DNA from 3 places in the Shinella sp. JR1-6 genome. Region 3 is predicted to be linked to each of the others. Evidence: riboswitches for the same ligand, from Rfam matches in the RefSeq annotation. Region 3 holds a riboswitch; each other region holds the start of a gene.
What was found. Region 3 has a riboswitch for thiamine pyrophosphate ahead of thiB (thiamine ABC transporter substrate binding subunit). Riboswitches for the same ligand answer to the same signal wherever they lie in the genome.
Positions count from the first base shown of each region.

Region 1: another riboswitch for thiamine pyrophosphate. It lies ahead of thiC (phosphomethylpyrimidine synthase ThiC); the one in region 3 lies ahead of thiB (thiamine ABC transporter substrate binding subunit).
Region 2: another riboswitch for thiamine pyrophosphate. It lies ahead of thiD (bifunctional hydroxymethylpyrimidine kinase/phosphomethylpyrimidine kinase); the one in region 3 lies ahead of thiB (thiamine ABC transporter substrate binding subunit).

Region 1 is NZ_SHMI01000001.1:139,987-143,869, reverse strand. Features, by position in the region: gene EXZ48_RS00665 (sigma-70 family RNA polymerase sigma factor) at 1-183, shown strand, start outside; gene EXZ48_RS00660 (anti-sigma factor) at 170-943, shown strand; gene EXZ48_RS00655 (Bax inhibitor-1/YccA family protein) at 975-1,691, shown strand; TPP riboswitch at 1,826-1,942, shown strand; gene thiC (phosphomethylpyrimidine synthase ThiC) at 2,036-3,859, shown strand; gene thiO (glycine oxidase ThiO) at 3,862-3,883, shown strand, end outside.
Region 2 is NZ_SHMI01000006.1:423,778-427,660, reverse strand. Features, by position in the region: gene EXZ48_RS14345 (peptide chain release factor 3) at 1-1,260, shown strand, start outside; TPP riboswitch at 1,396-1,492, shown strand; gene thiD (bifunctional hydroxymethylpyrimidine kinase/phosphomethylpyrimidine kinase) at 1,534-2,337, shown strand; gene EXZ48_RS14335 (LysE family translocator) at 2,364-2,981, opposite strand; gene EXZ48_RS14330 (AraC family transcriptional regulator) at 3,067-3,861, opposite strand; gene EXZ48_RS14325 (GFA family protein) at 3,865-3,883, opposite strand, start outside.
Region 3 is NZ_SHMI01000008.1:181,613-185,495, forward strand. Features, by position in the region: gene EXZ48_RS16650 (glutamine synthetase family protein) at 1-150, shown strand, start outside; gene EXZ48_RS16655 (FAD-binding oxidoreductase) at 150-1,457, shown strand; TPP riboswitch at 1,549-1,663, shown strand; gene thiB (thiamine ABC transporter substrate binding subunit) at 1,702-2,709, shown strand; gene thiP (thiamine/thiamine pyrophosphate ABC transporter permease) at 2,714-3,883, shown strand, end outside.

The DNA.
Region 1 (3,883 bases), on a different contig from region 3:
CTCGTCGCGATCGAGGAACTTTCCTACCAGGAAGCAGCCGAAACGCTCGGCATCCCGGTCGGCACGCTGATGTCGCGTGTCGCCCGCGCGCGCCAGCGGCTGCGCGCCTTCGAACAGAGCGGCAGCGCCGCTCCCGTCACGCATCTCAGAATCGTCGGAGGCACTGGCGATGACAAGCAATGACCCCATTCTCGAATCCGATCTCAACGCCTATGTCGACGAGCAGCTCGCCGTCGGCCGGCGCATCGAGGTCGAGGCCTATCTTTCGGAACGGCCGGAGGTCGCGGCGCAGATCATGAAGGATCTGCGCGTGCGCGACGAGCTGCGCCTGGCACTTGCCGACCACCGCACGGTGACGCGGCAGGAAACGCGCGAGGCCGCCCGGCTCCTGGAACGCGCGCTGTCGCGTCGCCGCATCTTCTCCGTCTTCCGCCGTGCTGCGACCATCGCCCTCTTCGTGGCCGCCGGCTGGACGGCCCATGCCGTGCTCGGCCCCTTCGGCGCCACCGAGGTCGTGGCCTCCACGCCCCCGCCTGCCTTCGTGGAGGAGGCGGTGCGCGCGCACAAGACGACGCTGCTGCGCGATACTATGGCATCCCAGCCGGAAACCGAGACCTTCGATCCGGCGGAGATCCGCTCTGCAACCGCGATCGTGCTGCCGGACCTGCCGAAGGGTTGGGGCGTGATCGACACGCAGGTCTTCCCCTCGGCCTATGGTCCGAGCGTCGAACTGGTGCTGGAACCACGCAAGGGCGAGCGCCTGTCGCTCTTTGCGGTGCGCCCCGGCTCGTTCGGCGTGCAGCACGTCCTGCTCTTCCACGCCGACAATGCCCGTGCCGCCTACTGGCAGATCGGCGATGTCGCCTATGCGCTGGTTTCGGAAAGCCGCAAGGCCGACGACCTGGCGGAAACCGCGCGCGATCTTTCGCGCACGCTCTACTGATCAACCGCGTCCAAACCGAAGGAGTTATTCGATGGATCCCGTACAACAGCGATTTGGCTACGGCGCGCAGGCGCAGTCGGCCGCCCTCTTCGACGAGGGCCTGCGCCAGCACATGCTGCGCGTCTACAACTATATGGGCGCCGGCCTTGTGATCACCGGCCTCATCGCCTTCATCGTCGGCTCGACGCCGGCCCTCTACGTGCCGATCTTCTCCTCCCCGCTGAAGTGGGTGGTGATGCTGGCGCCGCTCGCCTTCGTCTTCTTTTTCTCATTCAAGATCCAGACGATGTCGGCCAGCACCGCGCAGATGACCTTCTGGGCTTTCTGCGCCGTCATGGGCCTGTCGCTCGCCTCGGTGTTCCTCGTCTTCACCGGCACGAGCATCGCCCGCACCTTCTTCATCGCCGCCTCGATGTTCGGCGCGACGAGCCTCTATGGCTACGTGACGAAGCGTGACCTCGCGAAGTTCGGCTCGTTCCTGATCATGGGCCTTATCGGCGTCGTGATCGCCTCGGTCGTCAACATCTTCCTCGGTTCGAGCGCGCTGCAGTTCGCAATTTCCGTGATCGGCATCGTCGTCTTCGTCGGCCTCACCGCCTGGGACACGCAGAACATCAAGCAGCAGTATGCTGAAAACATCGACCAGGAATCGCAGCAGAAGATGGCCGTGTTCGGGGCGCTTTCGCTGTACCTGAACTTCGTCAACATCTTCCAGCTTCTTCTGAATTTCACTGGCGAGCGCGAATAGTTTTCGCAAATGATTCAAGAGGAAACGGCGGGGCAAAACCCCGCCGTTTTTTGCTTCTCGCACCGCAATATACGTAAGTAATTTCTTACGAATTTTACCCGGTTGACAAATCAGCCGGCAGCGTCTTTGCTTAGAGCATTCACCAGGGGGGTCCCGACAAGGGGCTGAGATACTGCTGGCATTCGCAGCGCAGTGACCCGTTGAACCTGATCCAGTTCATACTGGCGTAGGGACGGTGCAAGCGCTGTAGAACCCGAAATCCGCAACCCGGATTCCGCCTACGCGTCCTTCCATCATTCCGGCTCTAGGACTGGGTCTCCAATCGCAAACTTGGAGCCTCACGAATGAATATTGCCGCCCAGAAGCTCACTCCCACCGTCACGACAGGCGCCCTGCCCGCCTCGCGAAAGATCCACATCGCCGGCGAGCAGCACCCGCAGATCCGCGTGCCGATGCGCGAGATCGCCCTGCACCCGACCTCCGGCGAACCGCCAGTCATCGTCTACGACGCCTCCGGCCCCTATACCGACCCCACCCATGTCGTCTCGATCGAAAGCGGCCTGCCGCGGCTTCGCGAGGCCTGGGTCGCCGCACGCGGGGATACCGAGGACTATGACGGCCGCCACATCCGTCCGGAGGACAACGGCTTTGCCACCGGGGAGCGGCTGACACCCGAGTTTCCCGTGCGCAACCGGCCTCGCCGGGCGACAAACGGCAAGGCGGTGACACAGCTCGCCTATGCCCGCGCAGGCATCATCACGCCGGAAATGGAATTCATCGCCATCCGCGAAAACCTCGGCCGCAAGGCCGCGAAAGAGGCGCTCATCCGCGACGGCGAGAGTTTCGGCGCCCACATCCCCGACTTCGTCACGCCGGAATTCGTCCGCAAGGAAGTCGCAAGCGGCCGGGCGATCATTCCCGCCAACATCAACCACCCGGAAGCCGAGCCGATGATCATCGGCCGGAATTTCCTGGTGAAGATCAACGCCAATATCGGCAATTCCGCCGTCACCTCCTCCATGGCGGAAGAGGTCGAGAAGATGGTCTGGGCGATCCGCTGGGGCGGCGATACGGTCATGGACCTCTCCACCGGCCGAAACATCCACAACATCCGCGAATGGATCATCCGCAATTCACCGGTCCCGATCGGCACCGTGCCGCTCTACCAGGCGCTGGAAAAGGTCAACGGCATTGCCGAGGACCTCACCTGGGAGGTTTTCCGCGATACGCTGATCGAGCAGGCCGAACAGGGCGTCGATTATTTCACCATCCATGCCGGCGTGCGGCTCGCCTATATTCCGCTCACCGTCAACCGCGTCACCGGCATCGTCTCGCGTGGCGGCTCGATCATGGCCAAGTGGTGTCTTCATCACCACCGGGAAAGCTTCCTCTACGAACATTTCGAGGAAATCTGCGACATCTGCCGCGCCTATGACGTCTCCTTCTCGCTCGGTGACGGCCTGCGCCCCGGCTCGATCGCTGACGCCAACGACGCCGCGCAGTTCGCCGAACTCGAAACGCTCGGCGAGCTGACGCAGATCGCCTGGGCAAAGGACTGCCAGGTCATGATCGAAGGCCCCGGCCATGTGCCGATGCACAAGATCAAGGAGAACATGGACAAGCAGTTGAAGGTCTGTGGCGAGGCGCCCTTCTACACGCTCGGGCCGCTGACGACCGACATCGCCCCCGGCTACGACCACATCACCTCGGGCATCGGTGCGGCAATGATCGGCTGGTTCGGCACCGCCATGCTCTGCTACGTCACGCCGAAGGAACATCTCGGCCTACCGGACCGCGACGACGTGAAGGTCGGCGTCATCACCTACAAGATCGCCGCCCACGCCGCCGATCTCGCCAAGGGCCATCCGGCGGCGAAGATCCGCGACGACGCGCTGTCGCGCGCCCGTTTCGAGTTCCGTTGGGAGGACCAGTTCAACCTTTCGCTCGACCCGGAAACCGCCCGCGCCTTCCACGACGAGACGCTGCCGAAGGAGGCACACAAGGTGGCGCATTTCTGCTCCATGTGCGGCCCGAAATTCTGCTCCATGCGCATCTCGCACGATATCCGTGCCGAGGCGCAGAAGGAGGGGCTGGAGGCCATGGCCGCGAAATATCGCGACGGCGGCGACCTCTACATGCCGCTTGCTGAAGCCCCCGCCGGAGAATGACCATGCGCGTCCTCGTCAAAGGGG
Region 2 (3,883 bases), on a different contig from region 3:
GCGGTCATGGTCATCGACGCCGCCAAGGGCATCGAGCCGCGCACGCTGAAGCTGTTCGAGGTCTGCCGCCTGCGCGACATCCCGATCATCACCTTCGTCAACAAGATGGACCGCGAGAGCCGCGACCCCTTCGAAATCCTCGATGAGGTGGAAGAGAAGCTGGCGCTCGACACCGCGCCCATCACCTGGCCGGTCGGCCGCTCGAAGACCTTTTGCGGCTCCTATCACCTGGCCGAGCGCACCTTCCGCGGCTCGGACACGCAAGTGCAGCCGACGAAGATCGACGACCCGGCCGTCGTGGCGAAGAACCTGCCGGAAAACGAGCGGGCCGCCTTCACCGAAGAGCTTGAACTCGCCCGCGAGGCCTGCCGGCCCTACGATCAGGAGGCCTTCCTTGAGGGGCACATGACGCCGGTCTTCTTCGGCTCGGCGCTGCGGAATTTCGGCGTGCGAGACCTCATCAACGCACTCGGCGCCTTCGCGCCGCCGCCGCGCGATCAGGTGGCGGATGTGCGCAAGGTCCACGCCTCGGAAGACAAGATGACGGCCTTCGTCTTCAAGATCCAGGCGAACATGGACCCGAACCATCGCGACCGCATCGCCTTTGCCCGCGTCTGCTCCGGCATGCTGGAGCGTGGCATGAAGGTGCGCCTTGCCCGCACGGGCAAGACGATCGGCCTTTCCGCCCCGCAGTTCTTCTTCGCCTCGCAGCGCCAGCTGGCCGATACGGCCTATGCCGGCGACGTGGTGGGGATTCCCAACCATGGCACGCTGCGCATCGGCGACACGCTGACGGAAGGCGAGGCGCTGGTCTTCGAAGGCGTGCCGAACTTCGCGCCGGAAATCCTGCGCCGCGTGCGGCTGGAAGACGCGATGAAGGCCAAGAAGCTGAAGGAGGCGCTCCAGCAGATGGCGGAGGAGGGCGTCGTGCAGCTCTTCTCGCCGGAAGACGGCTCGCCCGCCATCGTCGGCGTCGTCGGTGCGCTGCAGCTCGACGTGTTGAAGGAGCGGCTTTCGGCGGAATATGGCCTGCCGGTCTCCTTCGAAATGTCACGCTTTTCCGTCTGCCGCTGGATTTCCTCGGACAGCGCGGCGGAGCTGGACAAGTTCGTCACCCAGCGCCGCGGCGATATCGCCCGCGACCTTGACGGCGACCCGGTCTTCCTGGCGCAGGATGCCTTCTCGCTGCGCTACGAGGCAGAGCGGTATCCGGCAATCAAGATGGTTGCCATCAAGGAATACCACGTCACAAAGGCTTGATTGGGCGGGTTACCTGCCTGCGAATCCATCGGCCGCCTTCTCCCTGCGGATAGGGGGAAGGATGCATGGCACCGGGGGCAAACGCTCCTGGACGCCACTTTCGGCGTGACAGGCGCCGCGTCATTTGCGAAAACTCGTTTAAGACAGGGGCGTCCGCCGGAAGGCGGGCTGAGAAGCACCCTTTGAACCTGAACCGGATCATGCCGGCGGAGGGAGTCGAACGGGTGCCGCATCGCAGCCACCCCGAGGCCACTCCTGCCGAAAGGAGGCGAGATGGCCGACACAATCGCAAACATTCTCTCGATCGCGGGCTCCGATCCCTCGGGCGGCGCGGGCATACAGGCGGATCTCAAGACGTTTGCCGCGCACGGTGCTTACGGTATGGCGGCCCTGACGGCCCTGACGGCGCAGAATACGCAAGGCGTTTCCGGCGTGCATCTGGTGCCGCCCGGCTTCGTGGCGGCGCAGATCGCCGCGGTTTTCGCCGATATCCGGGTGGATGCGGTGAAGATCGGCATGATCGCCTCGGCAGAGATCGCCGAAGCCGTGGCCGCTGCCCTCTCGCCGCATCGTGATGTGCCCATCGTGCTCGACCCGGTCATGGTCGCCAAGGGCGGGGCTTCGCTCCTGGCGCAGGAGGCCGTCGCCGCACTGACGCGCCAGCTGCTGCCGCGCGCAAGCGTGCTGACGCCGAATCTGCCGGAGGCGGCTGCCCTCCTGGGCGAGGCGGAGGCCGTGGACCGGGCTGGTATGGAGGACCAGGCAAGGCGGCTGCTTGGCTTCGGGCCGAAGGCGGTGCTGCTGAAGGGCGGTCATCTGCCGGGCAGCGAGAGCCCCGACGTGCTCGCGACGCCAGACCGGCTGCACTGGTTCGAGGGTGTGCGGGTGCTGACACGCAACACGCATGGCACCGGTTGTTCCCTGTCGAGCGCAATCGCAGCCGAACTCGGCAAGGGACTGGCGCTCCCCGATGCCGTGGCGGCGGCCAAGCGCTTCATCGCCGGTGCCGTGCGCATGTCGGATGCGCTGACCGTCGGCTCCGGCCACGGCCCGCTGCATCATTTTCACGCTCTTTAGGACCGGTCGGCAGCCCGCTCAGGCCGTTACCGGTCGGCGAGTGCAAGCCTGAGGCCCATGAGGCCGAGGGCGGCGGCGAAGCTGCGCTGCATCCAGACGATGACCGCCGGCCGGCTCAGCACCTGCCGGCGCAGGCCGGCGGCAAGCGCTCCATAGCCGACGAAGACAAGGAAGGTGAGCGCCATGAAGATGCCGCCGAGGACGAGCATCTGTCCGGTGGCATCGCCGGAAGTGCCCGCCGGGATGAACTGCGGCAGGAAGGCGAGAAAGAACAGCGAGAGCTTCGGATTGAAGATGTTGGTGAAGATGCCCTTGCGCACGATCCTTGCCGCGCCGCCGACCGGTGCCTGCTCCGGCCCGACATCCAGCGCATTGCTGTCCTTCAGCAGGCTCCAGGCGATGAACAGGAGATAGGCGACGCCGATATAGCGCAGCACCTCGAAGGCGAGCGCACTGGCATGCAGCACGGCGGCGAGGCCAACGACGCTGGCGAGGATATGCGGGATGATGCCGAGCGTGCAGCCGAAGGCGGCCAGAACGGCAGCGCGGAACCCGCCGCTGATGCCGAGCGCCAGCGTATAGATCACGCCGGTGCCGGGCAAAAGGATGACGACGAGCGAGGTAATGAGGAATTCGGAAGTCATGTCTGGTTCCATGCGGCTTGAAAGACGGCAGGGAATACCGGACGGGCGGCGCGGGTCTTGAACGAAATTGCGGGATGCAGGCCGTTCAGGCGCGGGCGGCGAGATAGGTGCCGGGTGTGTAGCCGTAGCGGCGGGTGAAATTGCGCGTCATGTGGCTCTGGTCGGCAAAGCCGGACGCAATCGCTGCCTCGGCGAGCGGCGTGCCGGAAGCAATCAGCCGCCGGGCAAGCTCGGTGCGGCGCTGGAGCAGGTAGGCATGCGGTGTCAGGCCGGTGAGGCGGGCAAAATCGCGCACCAGCCGGAAGCGGCCGAGCCCACACTCGCTGGCAAGGTTTTCCAGCGTCACGGCCGAGGCCGGATCGCCGTCGAGCCGGTCACGGGCACGGCCGATCGCCGCGGGACCGTCCTGCCGCGGCGCCTGTTCGCGCAGCACGGCGGCAAGCAGCAGGAGAAGCTGTTCTTCGCGGCCGAGCGCGCCGGCGCTTGCGTCGAGAAGCAGGGTGAGCAGCCTCGAAAGCAGGCCCGCAATGCGCCCGTCCTCCAGCACCGGCGCGTAGAATTCCTCGCGCGGTCGCCCTTCGAAAATATCTTCGGCGGCCGCTTGGACGAGCGCGGGCTGCAGGTAGAGCATGTGCCAGGCACGCGCGGCGCCGCCGATTGGCGCGCCGTCATGCACCTCGCCGGGATTGACGGTAATCGTGTTGCCGGCCGCTGCCTCCACCAGCCCGCGCCCGCTCGCCGATTTCTGCGCGCCGCGTTCGATGAGGCCGATGCCGTAGGTCTCGTGCGTATGGCGCGCGAAGGTATGCCGGCTGTCGGCAAAGACCGCCTCGATACCGTCGAGGCCCGTTCGCACGATCTGGAAACGCTCCGTCGCCATGGTTCAATCCGTCGCGACGCCG
Region 3 (3,883 bases):
GTCACCGCCTTCGAGAACGGCTCGATCGTCTCGGAGATCTTCGATACGGATCTCCGCTCCATGCTGATCGCCTGCAAGCGGCAGGAAATCGCCGGTTTTGCCGAACAGGTGACCGACTTCGAATTCAGCGCCTACCTGGAAATCGTCTGATGGCCAATACCCAGTCCTATGCCGGCAACGGCGCCTATCCCGACAGCTACTACGCCGCCTCCCGCAACATCATCCGCACGCCGAAAGTGCTGGAAGGCGCTGTCACCGCCGACGTCGCCGTGCTCGGCGCCGGCTATTCCGGCCTTTCCACCGCCATCCACCTTGCCGAAAAGGGCTACAAGGTTGTGATGGTCGAGGGCGCCGGCATCGGCTGGGGCGCCTCGGGCCGCAACGGCGGGCAGATCGTCAACGGTCTCAATGCCAGCCTCGACACGATCAAGCGCCGCTACGGCGATCAGGCCGGCGCCTTCGTCGGCGGCCTGGTGCAGGAAGGCGGCAAGATTATCCGCCGCATCGTCTCGCAATACGACATCGATTGCGACATGAAGACCGGCAACATCTATGCCGCCTATACGCCCGCCCACATGAAGGACCTCGAGCACAAGAAGGCCCTTTGGAAGAGCTACGGCATGGACGACCACCAGATACTCGACAAGGCGGCGATCAGCAAACTGGTCAACACCGACGCCTATATCGGCGGCATGCTGGACACGACCGGCGGCCACATGCACCCGCTCAACCTCACCCTCGGCGAGGCCAAGGCACTGGAATCGCTTGGCGGCGTGATCTACGAACAGTCGCCCGTCACCCGCGTCGAGCACGAGGCGGAAAAGCCCGTCATCCACACGGCGAAGGGCAGCGTCACCGCCAAGGTCGCCGTGCTTTGCGGCAATGCCTATCTCGGCCATGTCGTGCCGAAGCTGGTTTCGCGCGTCATGCCCGTCTCCACCCAGATGGTCGCCACCGAGCCACTCGGCGCCGAGCGCGCCGATGCGCTGATCCCGAGCGACATGTGCGTCGAGGACGTCCGCTACATCCTCGACTACTTCCGCCTCTCCGCCGACAAGCGCATGATTTTCGGCGGCGGCACCGTCTATGGCGGCACCGACCCGGCGGACGTGCGCGCAAAAATCCGCCCAAACCTCGAAAAGGTCTTCCCCTCGCTGAAGGGCGTAAAAATCGACTACGCCTGGAGCGGCAACTTCGCCCTCTCCTTCTCGCGCGTGCCGCAGATGGGCAAGATCGGCAAGAACACCTATTTTGCCCACGGCTACAGCGGCCACGGCGTCACCGGCTCGCATCTCTTCGGCCGCATCCTCTCGGAAGCGGTCGACGGCGATCTCTCGCGCTTCAGCCAGTTCGAAAAGCTGCCCTGGATTCCCTTCCCGGGTGGGCGCATGTTCCGTGCGCAATATTCCACCATCGGCTCCTGGTGGTATCAGTTCAAGGACGCCTTCGGCCTCTAAGGCCCGACACATTTTAGAACGGCAGGGCCGGCGCTTGCGCCGGCCTTTTGCTTGCCCCTTGCGTACTGTCACAAGCGGGATTATGCCTTGCCTTGCTCTAACGGGGTGCCAGCGGATTTTTTTTTCCACTGGCTGAGAGGCGGTCTCGCCAACCCGAAGAACCTGATCCGGCTCGTACCGGCGGAGGGATTAGACGGCACATCCTGCGCCCTACTCCCGTTTTGTGAACAACAAGGAGGCGCGGATGCGCAAGACACTTTTCTCCACCATCGCGGCACTGGCCGTTTCCCTCGCCCTTCCCGCGCTCGCGCAGGAAAAGACGCTGACCGTCTACACCTACGAGAGCTTCGTCGCCGAATGGGGCCCCGGCCCGAAGGTCAAGGAAGCCTTCGAGAAGACCTGCGGCTGCACGGTCGAATGGGTCGGCGTCGCCGATGGCGTGGAACTTCTGACGCGCCTGAAGCTCGAAGGCGAAAGCACCAAGGCCGACCTCGTTCTCGGCCTCGACACCAACCTCATCACCGAGGCCAAGGCGACTGGCCTCTTCGAGGCGCATGGCCTTTCGCCGGCGGACCTCACCGTGCCGGGCGGCTTCTCCGACGACACATTCCTGCCCTACGACTACGGCCATTTCGCCGTCGTCTATGACAGCGAGACGCTGAAGACCCCGCCGACGAGCCTCAAGGACCTCGTCGAAGGCGACCCGTCGCAAAAAATCGTCATCGAGGACCCGCGCACGTCGACGCCCGGCCTCGGCCTGCTGCTCTGGGTGAAGTCGGTTTATGGCGACAAGGCGGGCGAGGCCTGGGGCAAACTCAAGGATCGCGTGCTGACCGTCACGCCCGGCTGGTCGGAAGCCTATGGCCTCTTCACCAAGGGCGAGGCGCCGATGGTGCTGTCCTACACGACCTCACCGGCCTACCACGTCATCGCGGAGAAGACCGAGCGTTACAAGGCCGCCGCCTTCTCCGAAGGCCATTACGTGCAGATCGAAGTCGCCGGCCTGACGCGCACCGCTGACGACAAGGATCTGGCCCGCCAGTTCCTGACCTTCATGACCGGCCCGGATTTCCAGTCGATCATTCCGGAAACCAACTGGATGATGCCGGCCGCCAAGACGAAGGACCCGCTGCCTGCCGCCTTCGACGCGCTGGTGAAGCCGGAAAAGACCTTCCTGATGTCGTCGGACGAGGTTGCAGCCAACCGCAAGGCCTGGATCGACGAATGGCTCGCGGCGATGAGCGCCAAGTAACGTGATCTTCGCCCGCACCGAGCGACGGACATTGCGTGTCGCCGGGGGCCTCGCCCTCGGCACCGTGCTGGTCTTCGTCGGTGCGGCGACCGCCGTGCTTCTCGCCCATGCCGGCCCCGGCTCCGGCGCGCCGCTCCTCGATGCCTATATCGGGCGCGTCGCGCAGTTCACTCTGCTGCAGGCGACACTCTCCACACTCCTGTCCGTCCTGCTCGCCATTCCGGTCGCCCGGGCGCTCGCCCGACAGCGGGATTTTTCCGGCCGCGTTTGGATCATCCGGCTGTCCGTCGTACCGCTCGGCCTGCCGGCGCTGGTCGCCGCCCTCGGCGTCATCGAGGTCTGGGGCCGGCAGGGCGTCGTCAACGACCTGCTCGGGCTCGCCGGGCTGCAGAACCCGGTCAGCGTCTACGGGCTTGCCGGCATCTTGATCGCCCATGTCTTCTTCAACCTGCCGCTCGCCGCACGCTTCCTGCTGGCGGCCCTCGAGCGCATTCCGGCCGAATACTGGCTGACCTCCGCCAATCTCGGCATGGGCAGCGGCGCGGTGTTCCGGCTTATCGAATGGCCCGTCATCCGGCGGGTCCTGCCGGGGATCGCCGGACTCGTCTTCATGCTCTGCGCAACGAGCTTCACCATCGCGCTGACGCTCGGCGGCGGGCCGGCGGCAACGACGATCGAGGTGGCGATCTACCAGGCGCTGCGCTTCGATTTCGATCCCGAACGCGCCGTCCTGCTCGCCTTCCTGCAGATCTTCGTCACGGCAAGCCTGCTCTGGCTGATCTCGCTGTTCGGCAAGCCACCCGAAGAGGGCATGACGACAGGCCGCGCCATCCGCCGTTTCGACGGCCGCCGGCACCGCCTTCCCGATGGCCTGGTCATCCTCCTCTTCACCCTCTTCACCGCAGCGCCTCTCGTCGCCACCCTCGTCTCAGGCCTTTCCGCCGATCTCGGCCGGCTGGCGCTCGATCCGCTGCTGCACCGGGCGCTCGTCACCAGCCTTGCAGTTTCCTTCGCCTCGGCCTGCCTCAGCCTTTCGATCGCGCTGCCCATCGTGCTCGTGCCGCGGCTGGCCGAGACGGGCAAGGTCGACCTCGCCACACGGCTGATGGCTCGTGCTCTGCCCGCGGTCGGTTCGCTGATCCTGCTCGTGCCGCCGGTCGTCGTCGCTACGGGC